Regions from separate parts of the Clostridium pacaense genome, predicted to be linked through region 2. Evidence: predicted binding sites of a transcription regulator. Region 2 holds the regulator's gene; the other holds the start of a gene.
The links. The regulator Rex, encoded in region 2, represses fermentation and respiration genes when NADH is low (regulators of the CRP and FNR family bind a similar motif). The targets are predictions, from matches to a motif close to ATTGTTAANNNNTTAACAAT.

Region 1: the regulator Rex is predicted to act here: its motif matches at 2,409-2,428, upstream of gap (type I glyceraldehyde-3-phosphate dehydrogenase).

Annotation. Positions count from the first base shown of each region.
Region 1 is NZ_JAJFEB020000023.1:50,727-58,301, reverse strand. Features, by position in the region: gene LK536_RS54240 (phosphoglycerate kinase) at 20-1,234, opposite strand; gene gap (type I glyceraldehyde-3-phosphate dehydrogenase) at 1,342-2,373, opposite strand; gene LK536_RS54230 (histidinol-phosphatase HisJ family protein) at 2,676-3,485, shown strand; gene LK536_RS54225 (peptidoglycan recognition protein family protein) at 3,585-4,898, opposite strand; gene LK536_RS54220 (RNA polymerase sigma factor) at 5,069-5,572, shown strand; gene rsiV (anti-sigma-V factor RsiV) at 5,588-6,475, shown strand; gene LK536_RS54210 (hypothetical protein) at 6,667-6,858, shown strand; gene LK536_RS54205 (hypothetical protein) at 6,865-7,029, shown strand; gene LK536_RS54200 (DUF4179 domain-containing protein) at 7,063-7,575, opposite strand, start outside.
Region 2 is NZ_JAJFEB020000001.1:402,839-410,413, reverse strand. Features, by position in the region: gene LK536_RS31575 (adenylosuccinate synthase) at 1-731, shown strand, start outside; gene LK536_RS31570 (protein NO VEIN domain-containing protein) at 949-2,010, opposite strand; gene LK536_RS31565 (hypothetical protein) at 2,488-2,820, opposite strand; gene abc-f (ribosomal protection-like ABC-F family protein) at 2,852-4,795, opposite strand; gene LK536_RS31555 (redox-sensing transcriptional repressor Rex) at 5,070-5,732, shown strand; gene LK536_RS31550 (NAD(P)H-hydrate dehydratase) at 5,805-7,346, shown strand; gene alr (alanine racemase) at 7,369-7,575, shown strand, end outside.

The sequences.
Region 1 (7,575 bases), on a different contig from region 2:
TGTCATATAAACTGTCCTGTTATTTGTTGTCTGCTGCCGCAACGCCTGGCAGTTCCTTGCCCTCTAAGAATTCCAGGGAAGCGCCGCCGCCAGTGGAAATGTGTGTCATCTTGTCGGCAAAGCCCAGTCTCTTAACAGCATTCACGGAATCGCCGCCGCCGATGACAGTGGTTGCATCTGTCAGTTCAGCAACCGCACGGCAGATTTCCAGTGTACCTTCTGCAAAGTTGGAGAATTCGAATACGCCCATGGGTCCGTTCCATACAACGGTCTTGGCGCCCTTTAAGGCATCCTTGTAAAGAGCAATTGTCTTAGGTCCGATATCAAATCCTGACCAGCCGGCATCAATCACATCCACTACCTTATGCTCTGTGTCATTGGAAAATTCCTTGCCCTCTACATGGTCAACAGGAAGCAGCAGCTTAACGCCCTTCTCCTCTGCCTTCTTAACCATCTGAAGCGCGTAATCCAGCTTATCAGCCTCACACAGGGAGTTGCCGATCTCCTGGCCCTGTGCCTTGGCAAAGGTGTAAGCCATGCCGCCGCCGATGATCAGGGTGTCAACCTTGTCAAGGAGGTTGTTGATTACGTTAATCTTGTCAGAAACCTTTGCACCGCCTAAGATGGCCACGAATGGGCGGACCGGGTTCTCAACTGCCTGTCCTAAGAACTTAATCTCCTTCTCCATCAGGTAGCCAACCACGTTCTCCTTGGTGTATCTTGTGACACCTACATTGGAGCAGTGCGCCCTGTGGGCGGTACCGAATGCATCATTTACAAAAATGCCGTCGCACAGGTCAGCCAGTTCCTTGGCATAGGCTTCCGTAGCAGCATCGCCATCCTTGAACTTGGTCTCTTCAATCCTGTAACGTGTATTCTGAAGCAGAAGAACCTCGCCGTCCTTTAATTCAGCGGCAACCTTCTGTGTCTCAGGTCCGGTAACCTTGGCATCATCCACAAACTTAACTTCAACGCCCAGTCTCTCGCTGAGGGCCGGGGCAACCGGTGCAAGACTCATCTCAGGTACAGGCTCGCCCTTTGGCTTGCCCAGATGGGAACACAGGATAACCTTTGCGCCCTGGTCAAGAAGCTTCTTGATGGTTGGGATGGCACCGTCGATACGGTTGTAGTTCTGGATGACACCTTCCTTTAACGGCACGTTGAAATCGCAGCGCACCAGTACCTTCTTGCCCTGTAAATCCTTTAAATCATCTACTGTTTTCTTATTTAACATTGTATTAATCCCCTTTCAGAGTCTTAAGATTCCATGCAGGAACCCCTGCGCAAAAAAGGGTCCGGTCCAAACGACCGGACCCCTCATGAGTCAACTTATTGCTTCAATTAGCCAAGCTCAGCAAAGTACTTAATGGTCCTGACCATCTGGCTTGTGTAGGAGTTCTCGTTGTCATACCATGAAACAACCTGAACCTCATACAGATCATCAGCAATCTGAGCTACCATGGTCTGGGTTGCATCGAACAGGGAGCCGAATCTCATACCGATTACGTCGGAAGAAACAATGGCATCCTCGTTGTATCCGAAGGACTCAGAAGCAGCAGCCTTCATAGCGGCATTGATGTCTTCCTTGGTAACGCCAGCCTTCTTAACAACAGCTGTAAGGATTGTGGTGGAACCGGTCGGTACCGGAACACGCTGTGCGGAACCGATTAACTTGCCGTTCAGCTCTGGGATAACCAGGCCGATAGCCTTAGCAGCGCCGGTGGAGTTAGGAACGATGTTGGCTGCGCCGGCTCTTGCCCTTCTTAAATCACCTTTTCTGTGTGGTCCGTCCAGAATCATCTGATCGCCTGTGTAAGCGTGGATGGTGGACATGATACCGCTCTGGATAGGAGCGTAATCATTCAGTGCCTTAGCCATAGGAGCCAGGCAGTTGGTTGTACAGGAAGCAGCGGAGATGATCTTGTCATCAGCTGTCAGTACGTTCTCGTTAACACTGTATACGATAGTAGGAAGGTCATTGCCTGCTGGAGCAGAAATAACAACTTTCTTAGCGCCTGCATCGATGTGTGCCTGTGCTTTGTCCTTGGAGCAGTAGAAGCCTGTGCACTCCAGAACTACGTCAACACCAATCTGGCCCCATGGAAGGTCAGCAGCCTTTGGCTCCTTGTAGATGGTAATCTTCTTGCCATCAACAGTAATGGAATCCTCACCAGCCTCTACAGTATGAAGGCCCTGTCCATAAACACCAGCGTATCCGCCCTGTGCTGTATCATACTTTAAGAGATGAGCTAACATCTTAGGATCGGTTAAGTCATTGATTGCTACTACATCGTAACCTTCTGCTCCGAACATCTGACGGAAAGCCAGACGTCCAATACGTCCAAAACCATTAATTGCTACTTTTACTGCCATGATTCAATTCCTCCTAGTTTGTTAAAAATTATATTATTGTTAAATAATAATCAACCTTCTTACATTGTAATCAATTTCTCTGGAAATGGCAAGTCCTTTTTTCAATTTTTCGCAGGACAGGCTTTTTCTGGAAATTTCTTTCATCCCCTTGGTGATTATGTCCAAATGAATGCTTAGTCCTCATTATACCACAAATCTTCACACCTTTATACATCTAAATTATTATTATTATTGGCTTCTATTTTGGGAACTTTCTGTTATAATGAACCTGTTGAATGATTTGACCACAAGGAGAAACATTTATGATTAACGACTGTCATCTGCATACTGCATTTTCCGGTGATTCAGATACGCCTGTGCGCAGGCAGATAGAAAAGGCCATGGAACTTGGCATGAAGGAAATCTGCATCACGGACCACCATGATTATGATTCGGGGTTCTGTGACACGGATTTTAACCTGGACATTCCCTCTTACCTCTCTGCCATGAAGGCATTCCAGGCTGAATATGAGGGGCGTATCCGTATTAATATAGGGGTGGAGCTTGGGCTTCAGAACCATTTGGATGGATATCTCCATGAGTTTATCCGTGAACACGGCTCCAGCTTTGATTTCATCATTGGCTCCAGCCACTTCGTTTCCGGCATGGATCCCTATGAACTAAGCTACTGGGAGCATTACGGCGAGGAGCGCGGTCTGGAGGAATTTTTCAAGGTATCCTTAGAGCGCGCCAGGAACCTATATGATGTGTTTGATTCCTTTGGACACCTGGATTACATTGTCCGCTACGCGCCTCACCAGAACGCTTCCTATTCTTATGAGCGCTTCAGCCAGTGGATTGACCCCATCCTTATGGAGCTTATCGAACATGGCAAAGGGCTGGAGTGCAATACCGGGGGCCTCCGGTACGGCCTTGCACAGCCCAATCCCTCCCGCAGGATATTAAAGCGCTACCGGGAACTGGGCGGCGAAATCATCACCATCGGCTCCGATGCCCATACCCCGGACTATCTGGGCTACGGGTTCCAGGAATGCCGCCGCTTCCTCTTAAGGTGCGGGTTCCGCTATTATACCATGTTCCATGGACGCAAGCCTGAGTTCCTCCCATTATGAACCTTCCATTTCCTGAAAGCCCTGAACCGTATTGATTCCTATGTATTCCAGCGGCCGTCCTCTCCTGCCGGCGGCCGGGTATCCGGTTTGGGGCCGTTCCTACAGCTCCTTCATGGCAGCATCCACATCTTTTTTGAACTGTACCCATGCATCTTCATTGTCCACATAGTACTTGGGGCAAAGCTTGCCATTGATGTCATAGTGGCGGACCACGTCCTTCGACCCCAGCTTAAGTTCCCTGCACAGCCAGGCCGTCAGGTTCACCACGGATTCATAGGTTGCGTCATTGAACCTGCCTGTCTCATCCGGGTGGCAGACTTCAATGGAAATAGTATCGTCATTGCGCGGGGCATTGCCATAGGCGATTTCCGTGACCGGGATACACTGGATGACCTCCCCCTCCAGGCCCACCACAAAGTGGCTGCTGGTGGATGTACCGCTCTTCTGCGGGTCCTGGTCCGCCAGGCTGTCGAAATAATCCCTGTTGTTCTTTGCCGTACTTCCCGGATTGGCCACATAGTGGATTACGATATTATTAATCCGTTTCCGGCTCACATCCGGCCTTGAGAAAATGTTCTTCCTGATGAATTCCTGTTTTACCCATTCCGGGACCTCCACTGACTTCAGGTCAATGGTGTAAGGTCTCTCCCGGCCCCACAGATAATAACCGCCGCCCAGGCCCGCGCCAATCCCAAGGACCAGCACAAGCAGGAGTGCGATGAAAGGAACACCTTTCCTTCTGCCACCGCTGCCCCGGGCTGCCTTTCCCGCCGGATGCGGGTAGGATTCCCCTGGCCCGTCAACCGGGTGGAGCGTGACTTCACGCGGCGCGGATTCAAGCGGCAGCTGTCCGGCCCGCTGATTCCTGGATTTGGGCGTCCTGGTTTCCGTCAGCCCTGGTTCCCGTCTCCTGCCCGCTTCCCCTGCCTGGGCCGGTCTTCCCTGCCTGGAGCGGACCTCCTCTGCTCCCCTGCCTCCTTTTGCCCTGGAACGTCCATGTCCCTGGGTTCCGGCCTGTGCCCCGCTGCCATCCGTGACATTCACACTGCTGCGCTGGCGCGGCACACGGCCCAGACCTTCATCCATACTGCCCGCGCTGCTGCGCCGCCCTGACACGCCGCCCAGACCTTCATCCGTACTGCCCGCGCTGCTGCGCCGTCCCGGCACACGGCCCATTCCTTCATCCATACCGCCCGCGCTGCTGCGCCGTCCTGGCATGCCGCCCGGGCCTTCATCCATACCGCCCGCGCTGCTGCGCCGCGCCGGCGTCCCGCCTGTATAGGAAGCGCCGACCGGCCTTTCCCTGGGTCTTTCCTTTCCCGAAGCAGTCCTGTTCCCCGGCTCCAGGGGTACCTGGCGGATATCTTCCATTTCCTTATTTAAATCCATATCCTTTGTATGATCTTCCCTCATCTACCGTACACCTTTCATAAGATTCCTTTTAACAATATAGCATTTTTCACATTAAATTACAATGAATGTTGCATTTCTGATTTCTTACGATAAAATGTTTAAATGGATGCAACTTTACAGAATCCTCAAACGTCTAACAGACAGAACCAAATGAAAGGAGGATGCATTGCATGGGCTTTCAGAACAATACGGCGGAGACGGAACAGATCCTCACTGATAACTATGAGCGTTATTACCGCCTTGCATATAGCTATATGCGCAATGAAGATGATGCCCTGGATGTGGTCCAGGAAAGCGCCTACCGGGCAATCAGGGACTGCAGAAAGGTCAGGAATAAAGACTACCTGTCCACATGGATTTACAGGATCGTAGTCAACACCGCCCTGGATATGCTGCGCAGGAAAAAGAAGGAAACAACCACAGAGGAACTGCCGGAGATACCGGTGGAGGACCAGTACCGGGACCTGGAGCTGCGGACTGTATTAAACCAGCTGGATGACAAGAGCAGGACCATAATCCTGCTGCGGTACTTTGAAGATTTAAAGCTGGAGGATATTGCGGATATTGTAGGCGACAATTTAAACACAGTAAAAGCCAGATTATACAGATCCTTAAAAAAGCTCAGACTGAACCTGGAGGCAGAGCATTACAGGGAAATACCGGATAAGTCTTAGAAAGGAGCCATGTCCATGAAGCAGGAACATTTAAAACAGGACGAATCGAAACAGATTGATATGTTAAAGCAGGAATATGAACACATCCCCGTACCGGAAGAAGCCAGGCAGCGCATGAAAGCAGGCATTGCCCAGGCAAAAAAAGAACAGAAAGGCGTGATTATCATGAAATCTTTTAAGAAAACAGGCGGCGCAGCCGTTGCAGCCATGCTGACCATAACACTACTCGCCAATTTAAACCCCACCACTGCCAATGCAATGGAACAGATTCCCCTCATCGGTTCCATCGCCAAAGTGGTTACCTTCCGCACCTTTGAGGACAGCCGCGGAAACTTACAGGCAGACATAAAGGTCCCCCAGGTCACCCTGGACAATGGACAGGACACTCAGGTCCCTGCCAACAAGTCCATTGAGGATTATGCCAATGAGCTGATTGCCATGTATGAGGAGGAGGTTGCCAAGGATAACGGACAGGGGCATTATGGACTGGATTCCAGCTACAAGGTGGTCACCGACACGGACCGCTACCTGTGCATCCGGATTGACACCACCCTTACCATGGCCAGCGGCACCCAGTTTGTAAAGATATTTACCATTGATAAATCCACAGGCAATGTAATCCCCCTCAAGGAACTTCTTAAGGATAAGCCGGGTATGCTGGAGGCTGTCAGCAATAACATCAAACAGCAGATGACCGACCAGATGGCGGCTGACGACAATATCATTTATTTCTACAATTCCGAGATGCCTGAGGATGACTTCAAGGGTCTGACGGGAGACGAGAGCTACTATTTCAATGACAGGGGCGAGCTTGTGATAGCATTTGCAGAATATGAGGTGGCTCCCGGTTATATGGGGGCGGTTGATTTCACGATTCCCGCTTCGGTAACCGGAACATTTTAAATCATCAAAAGAAAAGTAAATTCTTATAAGGAAAATAAATCCTGATAAGGAAAACCCTGATAAAGCCGTGACTGTATGTGGTCACGGCTTTCTGTCATGCATTAGGTCGTATTTGAAAACAGGAATTCATATCATAATGTACGCGCATATTTTTGCTGTCCCGGTTCCATACTAACCGTGAGGTGATGAACATGATAAATAAGATTAACAATGATGAACTGCCCATCGGCTTTACCATGGAACTGGCCATGCACTCCGATGCCCTGAACCGCTTTGCCGGACTGAGCAAACCGGAACAGGAGCGGATTGTGGATGGGGCCAGGACCATTGAAAGCCGCCAGGAAATGCGCAACTATGTGGAGAATATGTTTACGAAAGGGTGATGGAACATGGATGCAGGACAGACCCAAAGGCCTATGGAACCAATGGAACTTCCGGGCCGGAACAGCAGCTCCTATGGAGATGGGGACATACCGGAGATTGACCTTCCGGGAGCTGATAACGCAACCCCTTCCATACCGGAAGAATGCCCCCAGCGCGGCATGCAGTCCTGATTCATCAGGGCTGTACATATACAGCATCTGCCCTTATCCCACCGGTACTATATAGAACATTTCCTCCGATGTTGTCCCGCATTCCCCTGCAGGCTTTGCAAACAGCAGGCTTTCCACCTGGTCCACATCCAGCACCCGGTCAATGGCAAACATGGTCCTGTAACGGCTGGATTCCTCTGATTCATATCCCATGCTTCCTGGTCCCAGATAAATATACGGATACATGGTCCCATCCTTCATGCGCACGCCCATGAGCCAGGGCGGCTCCGCATAAAATGTGGTTTCTTTTTCCTGTCCATTTTCATCAACCGCGGTCCCTGGTTCCAGCTGCCGGGGAAATTCATACTCCACTCCCAGGGAAATGGGGGAAATCTCCGCTTTTACCACACTTGCCCCCGTATTGCCCAGCGGCGTGTTAAGGCTGCACTCTTTCAGTTCCGGTGAACCGGACAAGGTTAAATCAAAGGTCCAGGTGCCGTCAATATCCGTCTCATACGCTGCCTTGGCCACGGTTCCCAGACCGGACAGTTCCACATGGACCGGCTT
Region 2 (7,575 bases):
TGCACGGTTACCGTGACATGATTGAGCCATATGTATGTGATACATCCGCGTATCTCTATGAGGCCATTAAGGAGGGCAGGAAAATCCTTCTGGAAGGCCAGCTTGGCTCCCTTAAGGACCCGGATCATGGAATCTATCCCATGGTGACTTCCTCATCCACCCTGGCTGCATACGGCGCAATCGGCGCAGGGATACCGCCATATGAGATTAAGGACATTACCACGGTTGTAAAGGCTTACTCCAGCGCTGTAGGCGCAGGCGCCTTTGTCAGCGAGATATTCGGGGATGAGGCGGAAGAGTTAAGGAACCGCGGAGGCGATGGGGGCGAATATGGCGCAACCACCGGACGCCCCAGACGTGTGGGCTGGTTCGACGCGGTAGCGACCAGATATGGCTGCCGTATCCAGGGAACCACGGAGGTGGCATTTACCGTGCTTGATGTCCTGGGGTATCTGGATGAGATTCCTGTGTGCGTGGGTTATGAGATTGACGGTCAGGTGACAAAGGAATTCCCCACCACCGCACGGCTTGAGAAGGCTAAACCTGTGCTTACCAGGCTCCCGGGATGGAAATGCGACATCCGCGGGATTAAGGATTATGAGGAACTGCCTGAGAACTGCCGCAAATATATAGAGTTCGTGGAAAAGGAGATTGAGGCTCCCATTGCAATGGTCTCCAATGGACCGGGACGGGATGACATTATCATGCGCAAGCCGCTTCGGGAAGTATAGTAAGGGTTCGAAAATAAATTCTGAAAAGGACATTTAAATCGAAAGGTACCTACAAGACGGTATCAGGAATATTTTCTGGAAAACGGCATAGCTTTGCGGGCTATGCCGTTTCCCTGTTATGCAGACCCATTCAGTAAAGACGCAGCAGGACTTCCAACAGGTCCATGTTCATTTATCATTTTAATTCCCCAATTACCCACTTGATTTTAAGAATTTGTTAAATTTCGTTTTCAATATACCAGGACATTACTTTCATGACATACCGCCCGGTATCAAATGGAGGTTCATATATCTTTAAATGGGCCTCACCTTTTCTCTTGTTAATATTGTATAGTCTGTAAATTCTGTAGTTTTTCTTTTGCTGCTGCATCTTATTGGCAACAGTGATTTCATTTTGGGAAATATAGAAACCGCCGTCATGGTTCTGTTCTGTACTCTTTACCTCAATATATAATAGTTCCCCTTGTTCGGTAAAGGATTTAATATCATAGCCTTCGTTATCGCCCACTTCCTGTGATGTATGTTCAATTTGCTTCGCAAGTTCCACTAACCCTACATTACGTAACTTTTTCTTTTCGAACTCAATAACAATATATTCTCCTAAATCGCCAATGCTTTTTTTCTTTTCATTCAGGGTGATATAATCTGTCTTACATGGCCTTGTGGTCTGTTTTGGCGCTGATTTCCTTTTGGTGGGAGTGTCCTCATCATCAATGAGTAATTTAAAACTGCTATACGGTTTTGTTTCTGCTGGTTGAAGCTCATCTACCGCCTTTAAGGGGGTATTTCTGTGCTTATCATTACAGATGATCCTTATATACCATTTTTTCCTGTATTCTTCAGTCAGGGCACTGGCAGCCGCATTGAAAAATTCGCATATCTTTAAATTATTTGCAACATAATACTTTTTGTCCGAAATAATGATTGCACTGTTCTCATCCTGTATCCGTGTACTGTTTTTCTGCCCTGCTGTAAAGCCATGGACAACTGTTTCCGGATAAATTTTAAATTTATCTGCTTTTGCGGTTAGGAATCCATTCATAATCTCAATGGACTGATTACAGGCAGCCTCAACGAATTTAATATATGTTTTTCGAGGACTTTCCCCGTCAATTATTATCTCATTATCGCCAGCCACGAATACAAAATTAATTTTATCAAACTGCATATTATCGCCGTAAACATATCCATTGTGAAAACAGGAATATGATTTTGCTTGAATATATTTACGGTTATCAAGCCAGTATTGTATAGAAATCTCATCAAAATTTGCTCTCATAAATGTCACCTCGTTTTTTTGAATATGCATTTATATATGGAGTCCGCACCGTTGTTGTAGGAGATTATATCACATAATTGTGGACGTTTCTATTATTTTAACAATTGGAATATGATATCTCCCTGTAAGCAGCAGGATTCCTTTCTGGAGCGTGTTTGAAAATTCATTCCCTCTATCTGTCCTGAGGATTCCACCAAAGGTACCTCCTTAGGACAGATTACGCCCACTTTGCGGTATATTTGGTATCTGCCTGTTTCAGTTTATTGGCCGATACTGTTTTATGAGTGATTACCTTTTGAATGTCCATTTTGTATCCAGGATACAAAATGCCGGGAAACCTGTAGGACACAGCTTTCCCGGCATTTACAATTCTTAAGTTTATCCTATTCTTAAGTTCATTCTATTCTTAAGTTCATTCTATTCTCAAAATCATTCCATTCTCAAGATTATCCCATTCCCAAAGTCATCCCCATCAGCCTATGGCCTGGATGTTTTATCACAGCCTTTGGTCTTTCCAACCCCTTTATCCTCCGCTTTGTCATGGGCTGTCCGTCCGCCGGCCTGTGTACCGGCCATACCGGCTTTTTCCGCCTCCGCCTTCAGCGCTTCCATATCCACTGGTTCGGAAGGCTTTAAGACACGTGTCATCAGTCCCATGGCAAACATGATGATGGGTATGAACACCATGGAGAAAATCACGGCCATCAGGTAATTCTTTGGGGCGCCTGTCACGGCCAGGATAATGGCCAGTACAAACAGCGCCACAAGAAGCAAGGCTCCGGTCAGGGCCAGGATCCGTTTTAATTTCATGCATTTACTCCTTTCATCCACTCAGAAACCATCAATCCTCAGCCAGTTCTTCCCATCGCTCATACAGTTCTTCTAGCTGCCGGGCAATTTCTTCCTTTTCCCTGTTCAGTTCCATCAGCCTGTCCACATCGGTGTAGACCTCTTCCAGGGAAAGCAGCCCGTCAATCTCACTGTCCCTGGTTTCCAGGGCATGGATGGAATCCTCTGTTTTCTTCAGTTCGTTCTGGCGCTTGCGTATGCGCGCCTGTTCTTCCTTCCGGGCCTTCCAGTCCAGCTTTATATCGCTGGCAGAAGAGGAGGCCAGATCCCTGTCCGGCGTTCCCGCAGGCGCCTGGCCCGCAGCATTCCTTGCTGCGAATGCTGCTTCCACGTCATCCTTCTTCTCAAGGTAATAATCGTAGTTGCCGATATAATTAATCAGGGACTGGCTGGTCAGGTCCAGTATCCTGGTGGCGGTGCGGTTGATGAAATAACGGTCATGGGACACATAAAGCACGGTGCCCGTATAGCGGCAGAGGGCGCTTTCCAGTATCTCCTTGGACGTGATGTCCAGATGGTTGGTAGGCTCATCCAGTAAAAGGAAGTTGGCGTCGGAGAGCATGAGCTTGGCCAGGGACACGCGTCCGCGTTCCCCGCCGCTTAAGTCCCGGATCAGCTTGAACACATCATCGCCCGTGAACAGGAAGGAGGCCAGGGTATTGCGGATCTGGGTATTATTCATGTCAGGATAGGTATCCTGTATCTCCTCAAACAATGTCTTGTCCATGTGCAGGACCTGGTGTTCCTGGTCGTAATAACCGATGTGCACCTTGGAACCCAGGCGGATTTCGCCGCTGTCAGCCTCCAGGAGGCCGTTGATGATTTTTAACAGGGTGGTCTTGCCGGTTCCGTTGTTGCCTATGATAGCCACCCGTTCCCCGCGTTTGATATCAAAATCCACGTGGGAAAAAAGGGTCTGGGCGTCAAAGGATTTGCTTAATTCCCTGACCGTCAGCACATCATTGCCGCTGATTACATCCGGCTCCAGCCGTATATCCATGGAATCGTCAATTTCCACCGGTTTATCCAGCCGCTCAATCTTATCCAGCATCTTTTCACGGCTCTCTGCACGCCGGATGGACTTTTCACGGTTAAAGGATTTAAGCTTGGTGATGACTGCTTCCTGATGCTTGATTTCCTGCTGCTGGTTTAGATATGCCCTGATTTTGGCATCCCGGAGCATGGCTTTCTTGTCGCTGTAGGCGGAATAATTGCCTGAGAACATGGTCCCGATGCCGTTATCCAGCTCCACAATCTTGGAAACCACACGGTCCAGGAAATAACGGTCATGGGCAACGATGATCACGCTGCCTGAATAACCCTTCAAATAGGTTTCCAGCCAGGCAATGGACTCCATGTCCAGGTGGTTGGTCGGCTCGTCAAGCAGCAGTACGTCCGGCTTGGTGAGCAGGAGCTTGCCCAGGGAGACACGGGTTTTCTGACCGCCGGAAAGGGTGTTGATGGGCTTGGTAAATTCGTCCTCGCTGAATCCAAGGCCTTTTAATACGCCCGTGACCTCGCTTTTATAAGCATAGCCATTGGCCAGTTCAAAGGCATGGTTTAAGCGGCTGTATTCCGCCAGCATGGCTTCCAGGGCATCGCCTGAGGCGGAATGCATCTTAAGCTCCAGGCTGCGGATCCGCTCCTCCATCTGTATGACCGGGCGCTTTACCTCCAGAAGGGCTTCGTAAATCGTGCTTTCGCTGTCCAGGTCCTGGTGCTGCGCCAGATAACCTATGGTGGAGCCCTTGCTGAGGGCCACAACGCCCTCGTCTGCAGCCAGTTCGCCGATGATGATTTTCAGAAGGGTGGTCTTGCCTGCGCCGTTAATGCCCACAATGGCCGCCTTTTCGTGGTCTTCCAGGTGGAAGGAAACCTGCTTTAAGATATGTTTGTCACCGAAGGACTTGGTTATATTGCTGCATGATAAAATCATGGTTAAACTCCTTTGCATTGTACACCGGCGCCCCATCCGGGCGGGGAACCGGGGCGCTGTCTTTACGCGCTTATATGGGAAGGAAACCCGCATATACCGCCTGTTTTTCAAGGCTCCAGACCGCCGGGATTTCCACATTATACTTTCACCAGTATAATATAATAGGAAAATTTTTTCAAGAACATACTGAAACGTGTTTGACATTTTTTTGACACTTGTTTATAATAGAACCATTAGGTATTTATAGAAACGCGTAAGGGGAAGGTGGAACACAATGGAACGCAAAGAGATATCAAAGGCGGTAATTTCAAGATTGCCCCGCTATTACCGCTACCTGGGTGAACTGATTGAGGAGGGTGTGGAACGCATCTCTTCCAATGAACTTAGCGCCAGGATGAAAGTAACGGCATCACAGATCCGTCAGGACCTTAATAATTTTGGAGGATTCGGCCAGCAGGGATACGGTTATAACGTCAAGTACCTGTATGCCGAGATAGCAAAGATTTTAGGGATTGACCAGCAGCACAACCTGATCATCATCGGGGCTGGCAATCTGGGGCAGGCCATTGCAAACTATACGAATTTCGAAAGGCGTGGATTTGTCATCAAGGGCATGTTTGACATTAACCCCAAGCTGATTGGCCTGGTAATCCGCGGGATTGAGATCCGCTCCGTGGATGATCTGGAGCACTACATCAAGGAGAATGAGATTCAGATAGCGGCCCTGACCATTCCAAAGACAAAGGCGCCTGAGATTGCAGACCGTCTTGTCCAGGCCGGTATCAAGGCAATCTGGAACTTTGCCCATACTGATCTGGTGGTTCCGGATGATGTGGTAGTGGAGAATGTCCATCTGTCTGAAAGTCTGATGCGCCTGTCATACAGGGTATGCAGCATGTACGACCAGAAGACGGAAGAGGGAAAAGCATCAAAGTAAGAATCAGCCGGCAAGCAAAGGAGCCATTCTTTATGCTTGCCGGCCTTTGCTTTTTACAGGAGGTAAATGCGGATGAGAACACTGGTAACGGCAAAACAGATGAAGGCGGTGGACGCCCATACCATCCATACCATAGGCATACCGTCCATGGTCCTGATGGAACGGGCGGCCCTTTGGGTGGCAGAAGAGGCAGAGGCCCTGGCCGGACAGAGGGATGCTGTCTGGGCGGTGTGCGGCACCGGCAACAACGGGGCGGACGGCGTGGCGGCGGCCAGGATGCTTTATCTGAAAGGATATCAGGCTTGTATTTACGTGGTGGGGAACCTGGAAAAGGGGACAGAGGAGTTTAAGGCCCAGGTATCCATTGCGCGCAGGCTGGGCATGGAGGTCAGGCCCTGGACCGGGGCAGTGGATGGGGAGTGCTGCCTTCTCATTGACGCGGTATTCGGCGTGGGCTTAAGCCGTCCCATCGAGGGGGAGTACAGACAGTGCATGGAAATGCTGTCTGAAAAGAGGATTCCCCATACCATCGCGGTGGATGTTCCCTCGGGAATCCATGGGGACACGGGGGCTGTCATGGGCATTGCGCTGAAGGCGGATGTCACTGTCACCTTTGGCTGGGAGAAGACCGGAACAGCCCTTTATCCGGGCAGGGAATACGCGGGCAGGGTAAAGGTATGCGATATCGGATTCCCGGAAACAGCCCTTGGGGCCGTGGCGGAGGCAGAGGAAGGGTGTGGATACGCCTTCACCTACGGGCCGGAGGATCTGGCTCTTATTCCAGGCCGGCCCGCCTATTCCAATAAGGGAACCTTTGGGAAGGTGCTGATTGCAGCAGGGTCGCGGAACATGTGCGGCGCCGCATACCTCAGCGCCCTGGCTGCCTACCGCACCGGCGCCGGGCTGGTTAAGCTCCTGACCGTGGAGGAAAACCGCCAGATCCTTCAGGAACGCCTGCCGGAAGCCATCATCGTCACCTACACGGCGGACCAGCTGGTTTCGGGCAGGGAAGAGTTCAAGCGCATGATTGAGGAGCAGATGAACTGGGCGGATGTGGTGGTGCTGGGGCCGGGACTTGGCAGCGAACCATATGTGGAATACCTGGTGGAGGATATACTGACCAGCGCCTTTGTGCCTGTGATCATTGATGCGGACGGCCTCAATGCCATAGCCGGGCATCCGTACCTGACCACCTACTACACGGAAAACATCATAATCACCCCCCATCTTGGGGAGATGGCCAGGCTGACAGGGGAGGGCATCGATGCCATCAAGGAGAATCTGGCCGGGGCAGCGCTGGAATATGCGGGGCGGTACGGCATTACCTGCGTGCTTAAGGATGCTGCCACGGTGGTGGCAGGCAAGGACGGGACGCTCTACATTAATTCCAGCGGCAACAGCGCCATGGCCAAGGCCGGTTCCGGCGATGTCCTTACGGGTATCATCGCAGGCCTCGCGGCCATTGGCATGGAGGAAGAACAGGCCGCCCTGATGGGGGTCTACCTTCACGGCAGGGCAGGAGAGGCGGCAGCCAGGCAGACAGGGCAGCACAGCCTTCTGGCATCGGATCTGGCACATGCAATCGGGAGGGCTATGGAGCCCGCGATGGAATGAGACAAAACAGGAGGCAGATAAAATGAAACCATACAGCAGGGTATATGCGGCCATCCATCTGGATGCGGTGGCTGCCAATATGGAGGCCATGAAGGCAAACCTCCCGGCTTCCACGTCCATGATCGGCGTGGTCAAGACAGACGGTTACGGACATGGCGCAGTGCCGGTTGCCAGGACCATTGACCCGTATGTGGACGGATATGCCGTGGCATCCGTGGACGAAGGCATC